One region of the Bradyrhizobium sp. NP1 genome, then DNA from elsewhere that is predicted to be linked to it. Evidence: predicted binding sites of a transcription regulator. Region 1 holds the regulator's gene; each other region holds the start of a gene.
The links. The regulator LexA, encoded in region 1, represses DNA repair genes until DNA is damaged. The targets are predictions, from matches to a motif close to TGTTCNNNNTGTGTTCNG.
Positions count from the first base shown of each region.

Region 2: the regulator LexA is predicted to act here: its motif matches at 3,373-3,390, upstream of QOU61_RS00905 (YifB family Mg chelatase-like AAA ATPase).
Region 3: the regulator LexA is predicted to act here: its motif matches at 4,909-4,926, upstream of QOU61_RS18385 (single-stranded DNA-binding protein).

Region 1 covers NZ_CP127385.1:3,735,462-3,742,090, reverse strand. The annotation lists gene QOU61_RS17895 (alpha-hydroxy acid oxidase) at 1-801, shown strand, start outside; gene QOU61_RS17890 (HAD-IA family hydrolase) at 831-1,460, shown strand; gene QOU61_RS17885 (molybdopterin molybdotransferase MoeA) at 1,481-2,692, shown strand; gene lexA (transcriptional repressor LexA) at 2,885-3,586, shown strand; gene QOU61_RS17875 (hypothetical protein) at 4,086-4,508, shown strand; gene QOU61_RS17870 (ComEC/Rec2 family competence protein) at 4,519-6,629, opposite strand, start outside.
Region 2 covers NZ_CP127385.1:188,335-194,963, forward strand. The annotation lists gene QOU61_RS00890 (hypothetical protein) at 1-1,291, shown strand, start outside; gene QOU61_RS00895 (aldehyde dehydrogenase family protein) at 1,297-2,790, shown strand; gene QOU61_RS00900 (GlcG/HbpS family heme-binding protein) at 2,817-3,293, shown strand; gene QOU61_RS00905 (YifB family Mg chelatase-like AAA ATPase) at 3,440-4,978, shown strand; gene QOU61_RS00910 (hypothetical protein) at 5,088-5,555, shown strand; gene QOU61_RS00915 (PAS domain-containing hybrid sensor histidine kinase/response regulator) at 5,699-6,629, shown strand, end outside.
Region 3 covers NZ_CP127385.1:3,840,460-3,847,088, reverse strand. The annotation lists gene QOU61_RS18400 (potassium transporter Kup) at 1-13, shown strand, start outside; gene QOU61_RS18395 (DUF1330 domain-containing protein) at 341-760, opposite strand; gene gyrA (DNA gyrase subunit A) at 1,036-3,768, opposite strand; gene QOU61_RS18385 (single-stranded DNA-binding protein) at 4,294-4,779, opposite strand; gene QOU61_RS18380 (outer membrane protein) at 5,197-5,973, shown strand; gene QOU61_RS18375 (outer membrane protein) at 6,223-6,629, shown strand, end outside.

The sequences.
Region 1 (6,629 bases):
GCAAGCGCCGCCGGCCGGTTCGGCGCGGCACACATGCTGAGCTCGGTCTCCGACCCCGGCCTCGAGAAGGTCGCGGAAGCCGCGCCGAACGCGCTGCGTCTCTATCAGCTCTATGTGCGCGGCGACGACGCCTTCGTCGAGGACGTGGTCAGCCGGGCGATCGCCAACGACTATGCCGCCTTCTGCCTCACGGTCGACACCGCCCATTACAGCCGGCGCGAGCGCGACATCGCCAAGCGCTACGTGCGCGAGAGCCGGCTGCGCGCCACCGGCGGCGACTACCAGAAGGCGCTCGACTGGCGCACGGTGAAGCTGATCAAGGACAAGTTCAAAATTCCGCTCGTCATCAAGGGCATCGCCACCGCCGAGGATGCCCAGATCGCGCTCGACCACGGCGTCGAGTGGATCTACGTCTCCAATCACGGCGGCCGCCAGCTCGATCACGGGCGCGGCGCCATGCACGTGCTGCCCGAGATCGTCGATGCCGTGAAGGGCCGCGCCAAGATCATGGTCGATGGCGGCTTCTGCCGCGGCAGCGACGTCGTCAAGGCGATCGCGGCCGGCGCCGACCTCGTCGGCATCGGTCGCCTGCAATGCTGGGCGCTGGCCGCAGCCGGCGAGGCCGGCGTGCTGCGCATGCTGGAATTGCTGGAGGACGAGGTGGTCCGCACCCTCGGCCTGCTCGGCGCCACGTCCTTCGCCAAGCTCGACAAGAGCTGCCTGCATCCGGCGACCGCGACCAATCCGCCCGGCGTGTTCAGCGCCTTTCCGCTGCTCGACATCGAGCCCTATCGTTACTGATGAGCCGCTTGGTAGGTGTTTCGAGCGCGATGACCTCACCCCGGCTCTCCCCCGGCGCCGCGGACGCCCTGTTGTTCGACCTCGGCCGCGTGGTGCTCGACATCGACTTCTCCCAGGCGATCGCATGCTGGGCGACCCACGCCCGATGCGCGCCGGCAGAGCTGGTCGCGCGTTTCGTGCGCGACGAGAGCTACCGGCAGCACGAGGTGGGCACCATCAGCGATGCCGCCTATTTCGACAGCCTGCGCGCGATGCTGGGGATCACCATTTCCGACGCCCAGTTCCTCGAAGGCTGGAACGCGATCTTCGCCGGCGAGATGCCCGGCATCGCCCCCCTGCTGGCGCGCGCCGCGCGGCGCATGCCGCTCTATGCCTTCTCGAACACCAACCGGCCGCACGTCGAGCACTTCTCGAAAGCCTATGGCCCCCTGCTCGGCCATTTCCGCGAAATCTACCTGTCCTCGACGATCGGCCTGCGCAAGCCGGATACCGCCGCCTATGATCATGTCGTGAAAGCGATCGGGGTGCCCGCCTCGCGCATTGTGTTCTTCGACGATCTCGCCGAAAACATCGAGGGTGCGCGGGCCTGCGGCCTGCAGGCGGTCGAGGTGCGATCGTCGCGCGACGTCGCCGACGCGCTCGAGGCACTCGGGATCTAGGAATTTTAGGAGTTTTCGCTGTGGCCCTCATGCCGGTTGCCGACGCTTTGGCCGCGATCCTCGCAGACAGCGAACCGCTGGAACAGGAAATGGTGGCGCTGGATGCCGCCTACCATCGCGTGCTGGCGCGCGATGTCGCTGCGCTGCGCAACCAGCCGCCGCAGGCGATGTCGGCGATGGACGGCTACGCGGTGCGCGCGGCGGATGCGGCGCAGGCAGGCGCGCGGCTGACCGTGATCGGCGAGGTCGCAGCCGGCCGCCCGTTCGAACGACGGGTCGGGCAAGGCGAGGCCGTGCGCATCTTCACCGGCGGCGTCATCCCCGACGGCGCCGATGCCGTGGTGATCCAGGAGGACACCGAGGCCGACGGCAACACCATCCGCATCACCGAGGCGGCCAGCGTCGGCCGCCATATCCGCGGCCCCGGCATCGATTTCAGGCAGGGCGAGGTGCTGCTGCAAGGAGGCACCCGGCTTGGCGACCGTCATCTGTCGCTCGCGGCCGCCATGAATCACCCCAACCTTCCGGTGCGGCGCCGGCCCAAGGTCGCGATCCTGGCGACCGGCGACGAGCTGGTGATGCCCGGCTCAACGCCCGGCCCGGGCCAGATCGTCTATTCCAACGGCTATTCGCTGCGCGCGCTGGCGCGCGCCGAGGGCGCCGACACGATCGATCTCGGGGTCGCCGCCGACACGCTGGAAGCGACCACGTCGGGCATCCGCCGCGCCCGGGATTCCGGCGCCGACATCCTGATCACGACCGGCGGCGCCTCGGTCGGCGACCATGACCTGGTGCACCGGTCGCTTCGGGCAGAAGGCGTGACCATGGCGTTCTGGCGCATTGCGATGCGCCCGGGCAAGCCGATGATGCACGGCCGGCTCGGCGCGCTCCGGGTGATCGGCCTGCCCGGCAATCCGGTTTCCTCCTATGTCTGCGCCTTCCTGTTTCTGGTGCCGTTGATTCGCGCGCTTTCGGGTCGCTCGGTGATTCACCATGCACGTGAAACCGCCCTGCTCGGCCGCGACGTCGGCGCCAACGATCAGCGCGAGGATTACTTGCGCGCGCGGCTCGACGAGCGCGACGACGGCACGCTGATCGCCACGCCGGTCAATCACCAGGACAGCTCGCTGGTTGCGAATCTCGCTGCGGCACAGGCACTTCTGATCCGTCCGCCATTTGCGCCGGCGGCGAAAGCGGGCGCGTCTTGCGACGTGCTGCGACTGCCTGACTGAGGCGATCGGGCAGCGGTTCCGCGCCCTCGGAGCGCGTTCACCGGAAATTAAGTGGTTGCGGAACACATATCGAACATATAGTGTCCGTTCATGATTTGTTTCGAGTGCTGGTATCTACTTTGATGCCGAGAATGGGAGCCGCGCTCCCGTGGTCGCATCAATCGGCACCATCAACCGGGGGACTTGCTCGAGATGCTCACGCGCAAACAGTACGAACTTCTGCGTTTCATCAATGAACGGCTGAAAGAGGCCGGCGTCCCGCCCTCGTTCGACGAGATGAAGGACGCACTCGACCTGCGCTCGAAATCCGGCATCCACCGCCTCATCACCGCACTGGAAGAACGCGGCTTCATCCGTCGCCTGCCCAACCGCGCCCGCGCCATCGAGGTGATCAAGCTGCCCGAGCTTTCCGCAAGCGGCGGCGGCAGCCGCCGCGGCTTCACCCCGAGCGTCATCGAAGGCAATCTCGGCAAGGGCCGCAGCGCCAGCTCCACCGCCGATGACGGTGAGCGTCCGGTCGCGGTGCCCGTCATGGGCCGCATCGCCGCCGGCACACCGATCGAGGCACTGCAGACCCGCAGCCACACCATCAGCGTGCCGCCCGACATGCTCGGCTCCGGTGAGCACTACGCGCTCGAGGTGCGCGGCGACTCCATGGTCGATGCCGGTATCCTCGACGGCGACATGGCTTTGATCCAGCGCAACGAGAGTGCCGACACCGGCGACATCGTCGTCGCGCTGATCGATGACGAGGAAGCGACGCTGAAACGTTTTCGCCGCCGAGGTGCTTCCATTGCGCTGGAGCCGGCCAACACGGCCTACGAGGTCCGGATACTCCCGCCGAACCGCGTCAAGATCCAGGGCAAGCTGATCGGGCTGTATCGGAAGTACTGAGTGGCACCGCGTACAGGACGGTCGCGGCGGTTGAACGCCGCCTCGGCCGCGTGTGGTGTTGTCGCGCGTTGCAAGGCTCGCATGCCAAACGGAGCAACGAGCCAGCGACAACAGCGCAAGCGCGCTCATGCTTATAAGGCGAAGCGCGTGACAGGAAACGTGACAAGAAAATGGGCAGCCGGGAAAACGCGCGCGCTGTCCTCATTGCTCGGACAGAAGCCCCCTGCCTATGCGCGAGAGGCCATTTTTGTTCCAAAGAAACTGCGCTTCACGCCAAACTAATTTGTGATGGCCGCGCAGGCCGCGAGTCGCAGAATTGCCTACAAGGAAGCCAAGGGTTGGCGTTATCGTCCACTTTGATAGGGCCCGCGCCTCCCGCAGCAAGATCGACAAACAACAATCGGTCTCCTCGCGGCACAGGCGAAAGGCATTGTGCGGCGAGCATGCTCAGGGACACGCACACAGGCACGGGTCGCTATCTCGAACGAGGAGCAACCCGATGTGTGACTACAGTCTGCATGCCGTGGCGTCCCGTCCCGCCGAGGTCGGCGAAGAACTGATCACAACGTCCTTCCGCGGGACTTCGACACGCGGCTTCGCAAGCGAGCGCGAACCAGGCGTCGCGGTTTGCCTGCTTCCCGGTACCGAGCTGGCCTTCGCCGCCGATGTCAGATACGACAGCCGGTGGATCTGGACCAAGACGATCAACTCGCGCGTCGGCAAGTTCGGCAAGATCGATCCGCTCGTGCCCGAACGGCACCATGACGCGATCGAATTTCCGGATGGCAGCTTCGTGCTGGTGACGCAACTGTGCGAAGGCCAGCGTGCGCGGGTGCTGCAACTCCCGGTGACGCAGCGAACCCCGGAGAAGGCAGCTCCTGCCGTGGAGACGCCGGCACCGCGACGGCAGCCCGTGGGTTGAGCGCGCCGCGCTAGTCGTCCGCCTGCAAATCGGTCTCCGCCGGTGTCGCATCGCGCGGAGCGGTTTGCGGTGACCTGAGAACAGGTGAGACGTCCACCTCGCCCTCGCCAGCGATTGCCAGGGACCATGGGCGGTCGAAGCCCTGCGGCTTGACCGCGCCGATGGAAAATCCCTGGCGCGTACGGCGAACCGACAGCGTGCCCTGCCTTTGCAGGCGCGCGCGGTCGATGGTTGCGGCCTCGCATTGCGCCGGCGCCTGCCGTGCCGTCACGACCAGCGCTGCACGCGCACAGTCGTCTCCAAGCGCCGCGGCATGATCGGCAAGCGTGACGAGCCCGCCATCGGCCATCGCGGCCACGCAGCCGGCCTCGTCGCAGGACACCCCCTCGCCAAGGCTGGCATCGACCGGCGGCCGCGGGTCGGCGTCCGCGGCCAGCCATTCCTTCACCAGAAACGCGTCCTTCGCCGTCCTCATCAGGTGCAGCCGCCCGTCCCGACCACGCACGGCGACGTTGCGGCCGTCGCCGGAAACCAGGACGTCGGGCAGCGGCGTCGCGACCGCCCAGACGATAGCTGCGGCCAGCGCAACCGCGCCCGACCAGCGCAGCGGCGAGCGCAACAGGCCCATCAGGATGAGGCCAAGGCTCGCCACGATGACCGGAGCGATGCCGAACGCCGCCATGCGGCCGATCGCGCCGGGCAGCGCCGCGACCCATTGCGTGACCACGATCATCCAGTCGATCCCGATCCCCATCAGCCACCAGAACAGGCCGTCGAAGCCGAACGGCATCGCCGCGAGCCCGAGCAGGCCCGCCGGCATCACGAGCGCCGAGACGACCGGCATCGCCAGAAGGTTGGCGAGGAGGCCGTAAGGGGTGACGCGGTGGAAGTGGAAAGCGGCGTAAGGCGTGGTCGCCAGTCCCGCCACCAGCGAGGCCAGCACCAGCATGACGAGCTCGCGCCCGCCCCACAGCGCAACGCGCGCGGTCGCAGAGCTCTCCGGCGTCGCGAGCAGGCGCGGCATCCCGATCTGCACCAGCGCAACCAGGCCAAGCGTTGCCGCAAACGACATCTGGAAACTCGGATGTACCAGCGCTTCCGGCGCGATCGCGAGCACGATCAGCGCTGCGACCGCCAGCGTGCGGAAGGTGATGGCGCGACGGTCGACCATGACGGCGATCAGCACTACGGCCGTCATGAAGAACGACCGCTGGGTCGCAACCTCCGCGCCCGAGAGCAACAGATAGAAGGCGGCCGCAACGAGCGCTGCCGCCGCTGACCACTTCTTGATCGGCGCACCGACCGCCAGTCCCGGAACCAGCGCAAGCAGCGCGCGCACGGCGAAGAACACGACGCCGGCCACGACCGCCATGTGGTAGCCCGAGATCGACAGCACATGGCCGAGCCCCGAGATGAACATCGCGTCGTTGACGGGCTCGCTGATGGCATCGCGCCGCCCGGTGAGAAGCGCGGTCGCGATCGCACGCTTGTCGCCGTCGAGCACGGTGCGGATGCGCGCATCGATCGCGTCGCGCAGGCCCTGCATGAACGCCGCGTAGCGCAGCGCCAGGCCGCCGGAGACCGGTGGCTCAACGATCTTGATCGCGCCGGTCACGAAGCCGGTCGCGCCGATGTCCTGGAAATAGAGGTCGCGGGCGAAATCGTAGCTGCCCGGCCGCAGCGGCGCGAGCGGCGGCTGCAGCCGCGCCTTCAGCTCGACGAAGCTGCCGACGTCGGGCGCGGTGCCTTTGCGCACCGAAAGCCGCACGCGCTCCAGCTTCGCCGACAGGCGCGGCCCATCCATGTCCCTCACCCGCAGCACGAAGCGATCGGTGCGCTCGCGGATGTCGCGCGTCTCGACAAAGCCCGAGAGCGACACCCCAAAAGCCGGCCGCGCCAGCACGGCGTGCGCGACCCGCGCGGTCTTGGCGGTTGCGACCGCAAAGCCGCAGGCCGCGGCCGCGATCAGAAGTGCGGCGGGAAACAGCCGGCTCCGCCGCAACAGGAACGCCGCCAGCACGAGCACTGCGGCAGCGACAATGGCGGCCGCGAGCACGGGCTCATGATCGGCGGCGAAATAAAGCGCGATGCCGGTGCCGAAGGCGACCGGGACCCATGGCA
Region 2 (6,629 bases), 3.5 Mb from region 1:
GACGCTGCGCTCCGACGTGCGCATGGTGCAGCCGTTCCGGCTGATCATGACCAACGGCCATTCGGCCTTCTTCATTCTCGCGGCCGTCACCTACGTGATCTCGCTCTTCTTCTGGCCGACGCCGGCGGTGCCGCTGGTTTCCGCGGTGCTGCTGCCGGCTGCGATCGCGGCGGGGCTGTCGCCGCTCGCCGGCGCCATGGCGATCGCGATCGCCGGCCAGGGCATGGCGCTGTCGTCGGATTATGTGATCGGGGTGGCGCCCGGCATCAGCGCCAAGGCGGCAGGGGCTGCGATCAGCGCGGCGGCGGTTGCCGATCGCGCGCTGGCGCTGTCGCTGATCACGGGCGGCGTCGCGCTGGTGCTCGCCTATTTCTCGATCCGCAAGTCGATCAAGCCCGGCAGCGAGGCGCTGCTCGACGCCTGGCAGCGGCAATCCGGCAATGGCGAGGCCGCGCGGCTGGAGACGGCCGGCAGTTTCGACAAGGCCGAGATCGCCCGCGGCACCAGCTATGACGAACCGCTCGCGATCGACGCCAGGCTGCGCCAGCATCTGCCGCTGAACGAAAAGCGCCGGGCGTTCAGGTCAAAGCTGTTTGCGATTCTCACGCCGCTCGGCTTTGCCGTGGTGATTGCGCTGATGGTGCTGCCGAAGCTCGGCGTGCGCGGCTTGCCGGAACTCAAGGGCGGCGATGCGGCCGCGCTGGTCGGCGGCATGGGCACGGCGCTGATGATCCTGGCCACGATCGCCGCCGAAGGCGCGCGCAAGAGCCTCGATGTCTGCGCCGACCACATCACCGACGGCTTCGTGTTCGCCTTCAAGGCCATGGGCTCGGTGCTGCCGATCGCCGGCTTCTTCTTCCTCGGCGCCGGCGGCGAGCTTGCTTCCGGCATTCTCAACGTGCCCGCCGCGCAGGCGCCGCCGCTCTTGTTCGACCTGATCCAGACCGCGCAGGCCTTCATTCCGCACAACCACTACCTGGTCGCCTTCGGCGTGCTGATCGTCGGCATGATCACCGGCATCGACGGCTCCGGCTTTGCCGGGCTGCCGCTGACCGGCTCGCTTTCGGGCGCGCTCGGCCCGACTGTCGGCCTCGATGTCACGACGCTCTGCGCGGTGGGTCAGATGGGATCGGTATGGACCGGCGGCGGCACCTTGATCGCCTGGTCATCCCTGATCGCGGTGGCCGGATTTGCCCGTGTCCCGGTGCTCGACACCGTGCGGGTCCTGTTGGGGCCGGTGCTGGCGGGCCTGTTCGTCGCCACCACCTGCGCCGTTCTGTTCTGGAGCTAGAAACAATGGCAGAGATGATGGCAACGCGTGCGGCGGCGATCGCCGCGGACAAGATCGAGGCATTCAGGAATTACATCGACGGAGAATGGGTCGACGGCGGAAGCGGCGAGTGGCTCGACAACGTCAATCCCGCCGATACGAGCGATATCGTCGGCCGCTTTCCCGCCTCGACTGCTGAGGACGCGGAGCGCGCCGTCCGCGCCGCCGCCGCAGCCTTTGCTGCCTGGCGCAAGACGCCGGTCACCGCGCGCGCGAAAATCCTCAACCAGGCGGCCGGCTATCTCGAAGCCAACGCCGAGCGCTTTGCCGCCGAGTTGACGCGCGAGCAGGGCAAGGCGCTCAACCTTGCCAAGGACGAGATCCTGCGCTCGGCGCAGACGCTGCGCTTCTATGCGGTCGAAGGCCAGTCCTTCACCGGCGAGATCTTCCCCCAGGACGACGCCAACATGACCGTCTACACCGAGCGCGAACCGCTCGGCGTGGTCTCGATCATCACGCCCTGGAATTTTCCGGTCTCGATCCCCGCGCGCAAGATCGCGCCGGCGCTGATCACCGGCAATACGGTGGTGTTCAAGCCGTCGTCGGATGCTCCGCTGTCGGGCTACCGCCTCACCGAGGCATTCGTGCAGGCCGGCATCCCGAAGGGCGTGCTCAACTTCATCAGCGGCCGCGCCGGCGATGTCGGCGCTGCGATCACCACACCGCCTGTGGTGCGGGCGATCTCGTTCACCGGCTCGACCGCGGCGGGCGAGCAGATCCATCGCTCGGTCGGCATCACCACCCGCACGCAGATGGAGCTTGGCGGCAAGAACCCGCTGATCGTCATGGACGACGCTGATCTCGACCAGGCAGTCGACCTCGCGGTGAAGGGCGGGCTGTCGCTGACGGGCCAGGCCTGCACCGGCACCAGCCGCGTGCTTGTCATGCGCGAGGTCAAGGCGGCGTTCACGGACAAGCTGATCGCCCGGGTCAAGGCGCTCAAGATCGGCAGCGGCATGGCTGCCGGCACCGACATCACCCCGCTGGCGACCGCGCGCCAGCTCGAAACCGTGCTGCGCTATATCGAGATCGGCAAGCGCGAGGCGCGCCTGCTCTATGGCGGCGAGCACCTGCGCGGGCCCGGCTATGACAGCGGGTACTATGTATCGCCGGCGATCTTCAGCGACGTGACGCAGGAGATGCGCATTGCGCGCGAGGAGATCTTCGGCCCGGTGCTCGCGCTGATCGAGGTGACGAGCTATGAGGATGCGATCCGGAAAGCCAACGACAGCGAGTATGGCCTGTCCGCGGCGATCGCCACCCGCAACCCGAAGCTGATGCACGCCTTTGCGCGCGACATCGAATCCGGCACGGTGAAGATCAACCGCACGACGACGGGCAACCTGATCAACGCGCCGTTCGGCGGCCTCAAGCGCTCCAGCACCTCGACCTTCCGGGAATCCGGCCGCGCCGGGCTCGAGTTCTACACCCAGATCAAGACGATCTATCGCGGCGTTTGACGCCGCCAACAAACGGAAACAACGACATGCGATCCTTTCTCAAGCTCGAACGCACCGAAGCTCGCCTGATGGCGGAGGCCGCCTTGCGCAAGGCCGCAGACATCAAGGTGCTGGAGACGGTGTGCATCACCGACGATGGCGGCTTCCCGCTTCTGCTCGAACGCATGGACGGCGCGCGGGTGACGGGTCCTCAGATCGCCTGGAACAAGGCGTTCACCGCGGCAGGACACAAGCGCTCGACCCATCTGTTCAACCAGGCGCCGAACGGCCCGGCGCTGCCGGGCAACGAGGCGTTCGGAATTCAATGGAGTTTTGAAGGAAAATTCGCAGTGTTCGTCGGCGGCTTTCCCATCGTGGTCGATGGCGAGGTGATCGGCGGCGTAGGCCTCAGCGGCGGCAATGGCGAGCAGGACACGGCCTGTGGACTTGCCGCGCTCGCCGCACTTCAGGAGCATCTCGGCACCAGCCATAAGGTGCTGGTTCAGGCCGACCTCAAGCTTTGAAGTTTCGCAAGTAAATCGAGAGGGTTAGATAGGCGAATCAGCGCCGGCGCCTGGCAGTCCGCCCGGCCTCCGCCCTCGATGTTCTCGCAATGTTCTTGTCCTCTTCCATGCTTTCCGCTACCGTGGATTGCGGAAGAAGGGGCAGCATGGTCCAGCGCGTTTCCACCGTCGCCTTTGAGGGGATCGAGGCCCGCGCGGTCGACGTGCAGGTGCAGGTGTCGCCTGGCCTGCCGGCGTTTCACGTCGTCGGGCTTGCCGACAAGGCGGTCTCGGAGGCGCGCGAGCGGGTGCGCTCGGCCCTGATCGCCTCGGGGCTGGCGCTGCCGGCGCGGCGAATCACCGTCAACCTCGCGCCCGCCGACCTGCCCAAGGAAGGCAGCCATTATGATCTGCCGATCGCGCTTGGCCTGATGGCGGCGATCGGCGCGATTCCTTCCGACGCGCTTTCCGGCTTCACCGTGCTCGGCGAGCTCGGGCTCGACGGCTCCATCGCAGCAGTCGCAGGCGTCTTGCCGGCGGCGATCGGCGCCAATGCGCGCGAGGAGGGCCTGATCTGCCCGGCGGCCTGCGGCAGCGAGGCGGCCTGGGCGAGCCCGGACATCGAGATCATTGCCGCCAGCTCGCTGATCCAGATCGCCAACCACTTCAAGGGCACGCAGGTGCTGTCGCGGCCGACGCCGCGGGTGCACGAGGCGGCCTCCGAGACGCTCGACCTGCGCGACATCAAGGGCCAGGAAAGCGCCAAGCGCGCGCTCGAGATCGCGGCTGCCGGCGGCCACCACCTGCTCATGATCGGCGCACCCGGCGCCGGCAAGTCGATGCTGGCGGCGCGGCTGCCCTCGATCCTGCCGCCGCTGTCGCCGTCGGAGCTCTTGGACGTCTCGATGATCGCCTCCGTGGCCGGCGAGATCGAAGGCGGAGCGCTGACCGCGCGGCGGCCGTTCCGCAGCCCGCATCATTCCGCGAGCATGGCCGCGCTGACCGGCGGCGGCATCCGCGCCAAGCCAGGCGAAATCTCGCTTGCCCATCACGGCGTGCTGTTCCTCGACGAGCTGCCGGAGTTCGATCCGCGTGTGCTGGATTCGCTGCGCCAGCCGCTGGAGAACGGCGAGGTCGCGGTCTCCCGCGCCAATCATCGCGTCACTTACCCTGCGCGCTTCATGCTGGTCGCGGCGATGAACCCGTGCCGCTGCGGCAACGCCTTCGAGCCGGGCTATTCCTGCAAGCGCGCACCGATCGAGCGCTGCACCTCCGACTACCAGATGCGGATCTCCGGCCCGCTGATGGACCGTATCGACCTGCGCATCGAGGTGCCGGCTGTCACCGCCGCCGACCTGATTCTGCCGCCGCCGGCGGAAGGATCAGCGGAGGTCGCCGCGCGCGTGGCCGCGGCACGCGATGTTCAGACGGCGCGCTTTGCGGCGGCCGGCCTGCCGCATGTCCGCACCAATGCAGAAGCGCCCGCGGCGCTGTTGGAACAGATCGCGCAGCCCGACGCGCAAGGCGCCAAGCTGCTGCGCGAGGCCGCCGAGACCATGCGGCTGTCGGCGCGCGGCTATCATCGCGTGCTGCGCGTGGCGCGCACCCTCGCCGACCTCGACGGCGCCGAGAAGGTCGGTCGCCTCCATCTTGCCGAAGCGCTGTCCTACCGCGCGCTCGCCGAGGACGCGCGGCGGGCGGCATAAGCACGCGCCGACGCAGGCGCCATCAACGAGGCGGTAACGAGTTTTCTTTACCCTCCGCAAACCATAAGCGCGGGCCTGTCGCCGGCGCCGGTTTTGCGAGTGGCGTATCATGTTGCGTTTCAAGGTCCTGGTCTCGGCGGTTCCCTTGCTTGCTGCAGCGATCCTGGCCCGGATTGAGTTTTTTCCAAGCCGGCAACCCTGCATCGCGGTCGGGCAGGATACGCTCCAGATCGCCACGGCTCCCTGGCACGCTGACCTGCGCGTCAGCTTCACCGATGATCCCGCGCTTGCCACCGTGCGGGTGGCGCTCGCCGACAGCGCGGACACCGCCGACTTCGCCGTGGTCGACGACATCGCCGACCCCAACGACAGCGCCTGCGAAGCCACGCCGGCGACCCAGTTCGTGGCCATGACCGCCGTCCCGTCCACCGCGGCACCGGTCATCTATCTTGCGTCGACGGGTCCGGCCGACTTCCGCATCTTCGTCCGCTCCAGCAGGTTCACCCCCCGCGAGGCGGCGGCGCTGATCGTCGGCGCCCGCGGCGAGCGGCTGCATCTCGCCCAAGCCTCGCTCTGAAGCAGCGGATTAACCGTTCATCAACCCTGTTCGCAGCGGTTGCGCGAAACAGGACAGGCTTCAAGCACTTCGCAAGATCGGCCGCGCATCGTCGTCGCGGCCAGCGAACCGCAAACAGAAAAACAATCCCGAGGTAATCAGCGATGAATCGCCTGTTCCGGGTCAAACGACGCTTGCGCCGCTTCGCACGACGCCATCCCTCGATCGCCTTCGCCGTCCGCTGCCTGGCCGTCTTCTCCGCCGTGTTCGGCAGCGCCGCCGGTTTCGTCATCGGCGCCCGCGACAGCCAGTCCGGCTACAACCCGCAGGCCTTTGCGTTTGGCGTGAGCTTCCTGTTTGCGATCGCCTGTGTCGCGATCGCCGTCATGAGCATGCGGCTGCGCTGGGTCGGCCGGCGCTTGCGAAAGCTCGCAGCTCACAACGAGGCGCTGGTCGACCGCAACTGGGAACTGAAGGAAGCCGAGGAGCGCGCGCGCAGCCTGTTCGAATCGCAGGGCGATCTGATCGTGCTGCGCGACGAAGCGGGCGACATCACCTTCGTCAACGACGCCTATTGCGAGCTCGCCGACCGACCGCGCAGCGCGCTGATCGGCACGCGCTTCACCTTCAAGCTGCTGGAGCAGGGCGACGCTGCGCTCGAGCCGAACGGCACCCGCGTCCACGACCAGCGAATCGAGACCGCGCTCGGGCCGCGCTGGATCGCCTGGCGCGAGGGCCTGGTGCGGTCCGACGCCGGCCAGCCGGCGGAGCTGCGATGCGTCGGGCGCGACGTCACCGACCGCACCGAGGCCGAGCACGCGCTGAGCGACGCGCGGGACCAGGCCGATGCCGCAAACCGCGCCAAGTCGCGCTTCCTCGCGATGACCAGCCACGAGATCCGCACCCCGCTCAACGGCATCATCGGCATGAGCTCGCTGCTGCTCGATACCGCGCTGACCGCCGAGCAGACCACCTATGCCAAGGCGGTGAAGACATCGGGCGAGGCGCTGCTGTCGCTGATCGAGGAGCTGCTCGACTATTCCAAGATCGAGGCCGGCAAGATCGACCTGGAGCACCGCCCGTTCGCGCTGGCCG
Region 3 (6,629 bases), 100 kb from region 1:
GATCGAGATCTAGTGGCGTGGATTTGACATTCGCTGCCGACTAACCGCCGGGCTCGCAAAGCGAATGTCAAATCCAAAACTCCACTGGAAGCCTGTATTTGCTATTGGTCCTCGATTCCAACGTTCGCAAGCATGCCTGCCAAAACGGGATGCGAATGTTGGAATCCCGCTCGGCGTTGAGAGCGACGACGGGCCTGGATCACGGTAGCGGTTCAGACCAATTCCATCGCGCTCAGGCCGGCGCCAAAAGACCGCGAGGCGAGGCAGCCGGGCGACAACCTCGCCCCGAGGCGCTTGGATCTCGGGCGCTGCGAGCCGGTGCCCGCGGCGGCGAAGCGAGCTACTTTTCGACCTCGACGACATACCTGCGCACGACCTTGGTTGCCTTGTCGCGCTCAGGGGCGAGGTCCGTCCAGGCTTTCGACTTGTAGAATGCGACTGCGTCATCGACGCTGTCCCATTCGACGATCCCGGCACTCTTGGGAGCAGGCCCACCTTCGATATGGACAACCCGTCCGGCGGCGGTGCGCAACGCGTGTCCATGCGCTGCTTCTATCGCCTTGCGGGCCGACGGCAGGTATGCCGCCTGGGCCGATGCATCGAGGATTTCAAGTTCACCGACCGAGTAGGCTTTCGGCTTGGCTCCCTGGGCGTTGAGCCCCTGGACCGCGGTAGCTCCAATTGCGACACCTGCGAGCAAAGCCATCATGTGCATTTTCATGACTTCCTCCTGGTTGCTTGCCAATTGCCCGGCAGCCAATGTTACCCCTATTCAAGATCGCGCAGCGAACAATCTCGGTCAGCCGCGCGGTTTGGGCTGGCATATGACGGTTCGATGAAGTTGCGGGCGGCCATCAGCCGGGTGCGGCTTGCAGGACAGGGCAAGGCAAGGCCGCGGCTGCCGCGCTTTCCGAGCTGAGCAAGACCTATGAGCGCTTCGTCGAAGGGTTCGACACGGCGGATCTTCGCACCGCGCGATCTTCTCCAGGAGATCGGCAGCGAGATCCAGGAGCGGGTAGAATGGAGCTCTATTCGCTACTCGCCATTCGTTTGACCATTCCCATTCTCCCCCTCCTCGCCGATGCGCTCGACCGAGACGACATGCTCGTCCTCGGCGGTGTCGAACACGATGACGCCCTGGGTGGAGCGGCCGGCGATGCGGATGTCCTCGACCGGGCAGCGGATCAGCTGGCCCTTGTCGGTCACCAGCATGATCTGGTCATTGTCCTCGACGGGGAAGGACGCGATCAGCTTGCCGTTGCGGTTGTTGACGCTCATCGCGACGATGCCTTTGCCGCCGCGCCCGGTGGTGCGGTACTCGTAGGACGAGGAGCGCTTGCCAAAACCGTTCTCGCTGATGGTCAGCACGAACTGCTCGGCCGCCGACATCTCGACATAGCGCTGCTCGCCGAGCTCGATGGCGCCGGCGGCCGTCTCCTCGGCGTCGGTGCCCGCCTCCTCTTCCACGCCGCCACGCCGCACCGCGTTGGCGCGACGCAGATAGGCGGCGCGCTCCTCGGCGTCGACGTCCATGTGGCGCAGGATGGTGAGCGAGATCACCTTGTCGTCCTTGGGCAGCGCGATGCCGCGCACGCCCATCGAGGTGCGGCCCGTGAACACCCGCACGTCGGTGACGGGAAAGCGGATGCACTGGCCGCCCGCCGCGGTCAGAAGCACGTCGTCGCGCTCGGTGCAGATCTGCACGTCGACGATCGCCTCACTCTCATCCAGCTTCATCGCGATGATGCCGGAGCGGCGCACGTCGACGAAGTCGGACAGCTTGTTGCGGCGGACATTGCCGCCTGTCGTGGCGAACATCACGTCGAGCTGGGCCCAGGACGATTCATCCTCCGGCAGCGGCATGATGGTGGTGATGCGCTCGCCCTGCTCGAGCGGCAGGATGTTGATCAGCGCCTTGCCGCGCCCGTTGGGAGCCGCCACCGGCAGCCGCCAGACCTTCTCCTTGTAGACCTGGCCGCGCGAGGAGAAGAACAGCACCGGCGTGTGGGTGGACGCCACGAACAGGCGGCTGACGAAATCCTCCTCGCGGGTCTGCATGCCGGCGCGGCCCTTGCCGCCGCGGCGCTGCGCGCGATAGGCCGACAGCGGCACGCGCTTGGCGTAGCCGGCGTGCGAGACGGTGACGACCATGTCCTCGCGCTGGATCAGGTCCTCGTCCTCGACCTCGCCTTCCTGCTCGATGATCTGGGTGCGGCGCGGATTGGCGAATTCCGCCTTCACGGCGGCGAGCTCGGCCTTGATGATCGCCTGCACGCGGGCGCGCGAGCGCAGGATGTCGAGGTAGTCGGCGATCTCGATGGCGAGCTTGTCGAGCTCCTCGGAGATCTCGTCGCGGCCGAGCGCGGTCAGCCGCTGCAGGCGCAGGTCGAGGATGGCTTTCGCCTGCTCCATCGACAGCCGCGCGGTGCCGTCCGGGTTGAGCTTGTGCCTGGGATCGTCGATCAGCGTGATCATCGCACTGACGTCCTGCGCCGGCCAGTCGCGCGACATCAGCGTCTCGCGCGCGGTGTTCGGATCGGGCGAGGTGCGGATCACGCGGATGATTTCGTCGATGTTGGCGACCGCGATCGCAAGGCCGACCAGGATATGGGCGCGGTCGCGCGCCTTGCCGAGCAGGTACTTGGTGCGGCGCGTGACCACATGCTCGCGGAATGCGACGAAGATCGTCAGCATGTCCTTGAGGTTCATCAGCTCAGGACGGCCGTTGTCGAGCGCGACCATGTTGGCGCCGAACGTCGTCTGCAGCGGCGTGTAGCGGTAGAGCTGGTTCAGCACCACGTCCGCCATGGCGTCGCGCTTCAGCTCGACCACCACGCGATAGCCGTCGCGGTCGGATTCATCGCGCAGATCGCTGATGCCCTCGATCTTCTTCTCGCGCACCAGTTCGGCGATGCGCTCGACCATCGTCGCCTTGTTGACCTGGTAGGGGATCTCCGTGACGATGATCGCTTCGCGATCCTTGCGGATGGTGTCGATCGTCACCTTGCCGCGCATCACGATCGAGCCGCGGCCGAGGTGATAGGCCGAACGGATGCCCTGGCGGCCGAGGATGATGCCGCCGGTCGGGAAATCCGGACCCGGAATGATGTTGATGAGTTCGTCAATCGACAGCGCGGGATTGTCGATCAGCGCGGTGGCGGCGTCGATCACCTCGCCGAGATTGTGCGGCGGGATGTTGGTCGCCATGCCGACCGCGATGCCGCCGGCGCCGTTGACCAGCAGGTTCGGGAAGCGCGCCGGCAGGACGGTGGGCTCCCTCGCCGAGCCATCGTAGTTGTCCTGGAAGTCGACCGTGTCCTTGTCGATGTCGTCGAGCAGCGACAGCGCGATCTTGGCGAGCCGGGATTCCGTGTAGCGCATCGCCGCCGGCGGATCGCCGTCGACCGAGCCGAAATTGCCCTGGCCGTCGACCAGCGGCTCGCGCATGGAGAAGCCCTGCGCCATGCGCACCAGCGCGTCGTAGATCGCCTGGTCGCCGTGCGGATGGTACTGGCCCATCACGTCGCCGACGATGCCGGCCGACTTCTTGTGCTTCTTGTCGGGCGTGTAGCCCTGCTCATGCATTGAGAACAGGATGCGCCGGTGCACCGGCTTCAGGCCGTCGCGCGCGTCCGGCAGCGCGCGCGCCACGATCACGCTCATGGCGTAATCGAGGTAGCTGCGCTTCATCTCGTCGAGGATGGAGACGGGCCGAATATCGGAAGGCGCCGGCGGCTCGCCGGGCTTGTTATCGTCGGTGTCAGACAAGGAGGATCCGGTCAGTCGTTCGCGCTGCTATTCCCTCGTCCGGCCTTCGCACGCGATCGCCAGCGCGTTCTGGTGCGAAGCCGAGAACCAAGGAAACACCAGCCAGGATGGGTTGGCGGACAGCGGTTCGGATTTGACATTCGCCGACACGCCCCGCCCTACACCTAGAGCGAATGTCAAATCCGACGCTATGCGGAATCATATAGCGCATCGGAGGCGAAATCGCCACCCCGGACGGCCCTTGGGCGGCGCTTTTTCCCTTCGTTTTTACAGTGACTTACGGGCCCCTTCAGCGACCGGTTGTCAGCCCCCGAAATCGCCTCTCGAAACCGGTTTTGGTCGCCATTTTCAGCGCGTTCGAGCGGCCGCGCCGAAGCCGGGGCGGCGCGCCTCCAGGGAGCTTCACAAAGCGCTTTAAACGCGGCCCGTTTCGCGAAGCCGCGAAGACCCTTGCGTCGAATCCGCAAGACCCGGCTTCAAATCGCCGGTCGCCCCGCTCGGGGCGCGGATGACGTTCGTCAGCCGTCAGAACGGGATGTCGTCATCCATGTCGCTGTTGCGGCTGCCGGCCGCAACCGCCCGGCGTGGCGGGCTCGAGGCACCGGCCGAGCCGAAATCGCCGCCGCCCTCATCCGCGCCGAAGCTGCCGCCGCCGGAGGAGCGGCCGTCGAGCATGGTGAGATTGGAGTTGAAGCCCTGCAGCACGACCTCGGTCGAATATTTTTCCGCGCCGCTCTGGTCGGTCCATTTGCGGGTCTGCAACTGGCCCTCGATATAGACCTTGGCCCCCTTCTTCAGATACTGCTCGGCGACCTTGCACAGGCCCTCGTTGAAGATGACGACGCGGTGCCACTCGGTCTTTTCCTTGCGTTCGCCGGTCGCCTTGTCGCGCCAGCTCTCCGAGGTCGCCACGCTGAGATTGGCGATCGGCCGCCCATCCTGGGTTCGCCGGATCTCCGGATCCTTGCCGAGATTGCCGACCAGAATCACCTTGTTCACGCTTCCCGCCATCACCCTTCTCCACTCTCGAAATTACTGGCCAGCCGTCCGCCATGCCGCGACGCACGACCTATACGCCTCGCTCGCGGGCGGCGCCCTGTCCGCTCCCGCTATCCACACATATAGCGCGCATCTCGACGATGTTCCAGTTTTGTTCCGGGATTCCTCCAAGCCCCGGTCCGGCACCAACAGAATCTAACGCCGTGATGACGGCCAAATCTCGCCGGAAGCAGTCTCGCGGGCCAATTCAGATTAAAAAACATTAACTTCCGGCGCCCCCACTTCGCTACCGTGTGTTGCTTTTCGGAGACGGTAATTCGGTATGAATCGGCTATGTTTTCAGCCGGAATTTGGATGGTTCTCGCCGCTTGAGACAGACGGCGATCCGCTTTGGGGACCATGAAGCGGATGAAATCCGGAGGGGATGTAATGAGAAAGATTTTGTTGGGTGCGCTGGGTCTGGCCGCGGTCAGCATGGCCGCTCCCGCTTCCGCCGCCGATCTCGCGGCACGGCCCTACACCAAGGCGCCTCCGGCGCCGATCGCCGCGATCTATGACTGGACCGGGTTCTACGTCGGTTTCAACGGCGGCGGCGGCTCATCGCACAACTGCGCGACCATCCTCGCCGTTGGAGCGGTGCCTCTCACCCCATTTGCTGCTGACGGATGCCGCAATGCCACCGGAGGCACGGTCGGTGGACAGATCGGCTACCGCTGGCAGATGTCGAACTGGGTGTTCGGCCTCGAAGGCCAGGGCAACTGGGCCGACTTCACGGGCGACAACATCGGCATCTTCACCGGTAATCGCAACCGCACCCGGATCGACGCATTTGGCCTGTTCACCGGCCAGATCGGCTACACTTGGAACAACGTGCTGCTTTATGTGAAGGGCGGCGGCGCCGTTGTCGGCGACAGCTTTAACGTGTTTGCGGGCCCCGCCTCGATCGTACCACCTCCGGGGACGCTGCTCGCCTCCGCCAACGACACGCGCTGGGGCGGCACGGTTGGTGCGGGCCTCGAGTTCGGCTTCGCCCCGAACTGGTCGGTCGGCGTCGAGTACGACCACATCTTCACCGGCAACCGCAATTACAACTTCCTCACCCCTGGCGGCCTCGCGTTCGGCTCTGCGCGCATCACCCAGGACATCGATATGGGTCTCGTCCGCGTCAACTATCGCTGGGGCGGTCCCGTGATCGCGAAGTACTGATCGCGCGACAACACAGCTTCACTGCAAAAGGCCGGCGTCACGCCGGCCTTTTTGTTTTGCGCCGCCTGCTCGCTTGACGCCGGCGCGATGACGCATCCTGCGGTTGCGCCTGGGCTGTTGCCTTTCGGTAACGGGATTTCGCTTTTCGCGTCGCTATCACGCTTCCATCACACGCCGCGGGATTAAAGACCGGGCGCGCTGATCTTGAAATCGCGGGAATAGCGCAACACGAAATTGGAGCAACACAATATGAACAGGATCGTACTCGCTGCGGTGGGCGTGGTGGCGCTGGGGGCGGCTCATGCGCTCGCGGCGGACCTTCCGCGGGCCTACACCAAGGCGCCCCCGCTGGCGCCGATCTATGACTGGAGCGGTTTCTACATCGGCGGCAATGCCGGCGGCGGCTGGGCACACGACTGCCGCGACAACCTGTCGACCGGGGCCGGCCTTGGCTGCTACAGCGCGGGCGGCGCGATCGGCGGCGGCCAGCTCGGCTATCGCTGGCAACAAGCGAATTGGGTATTCGGCCTCGAAGGCCAGGGCGATGTTGCCAACATCAGCGCCGGCACGCAGAACCTCGCCAACGCCCTGAACAACATCAACACGCGGATCGATGCGCTCGGCCTGATCACGGGGCAGGTCGGCTACGCCTGGAA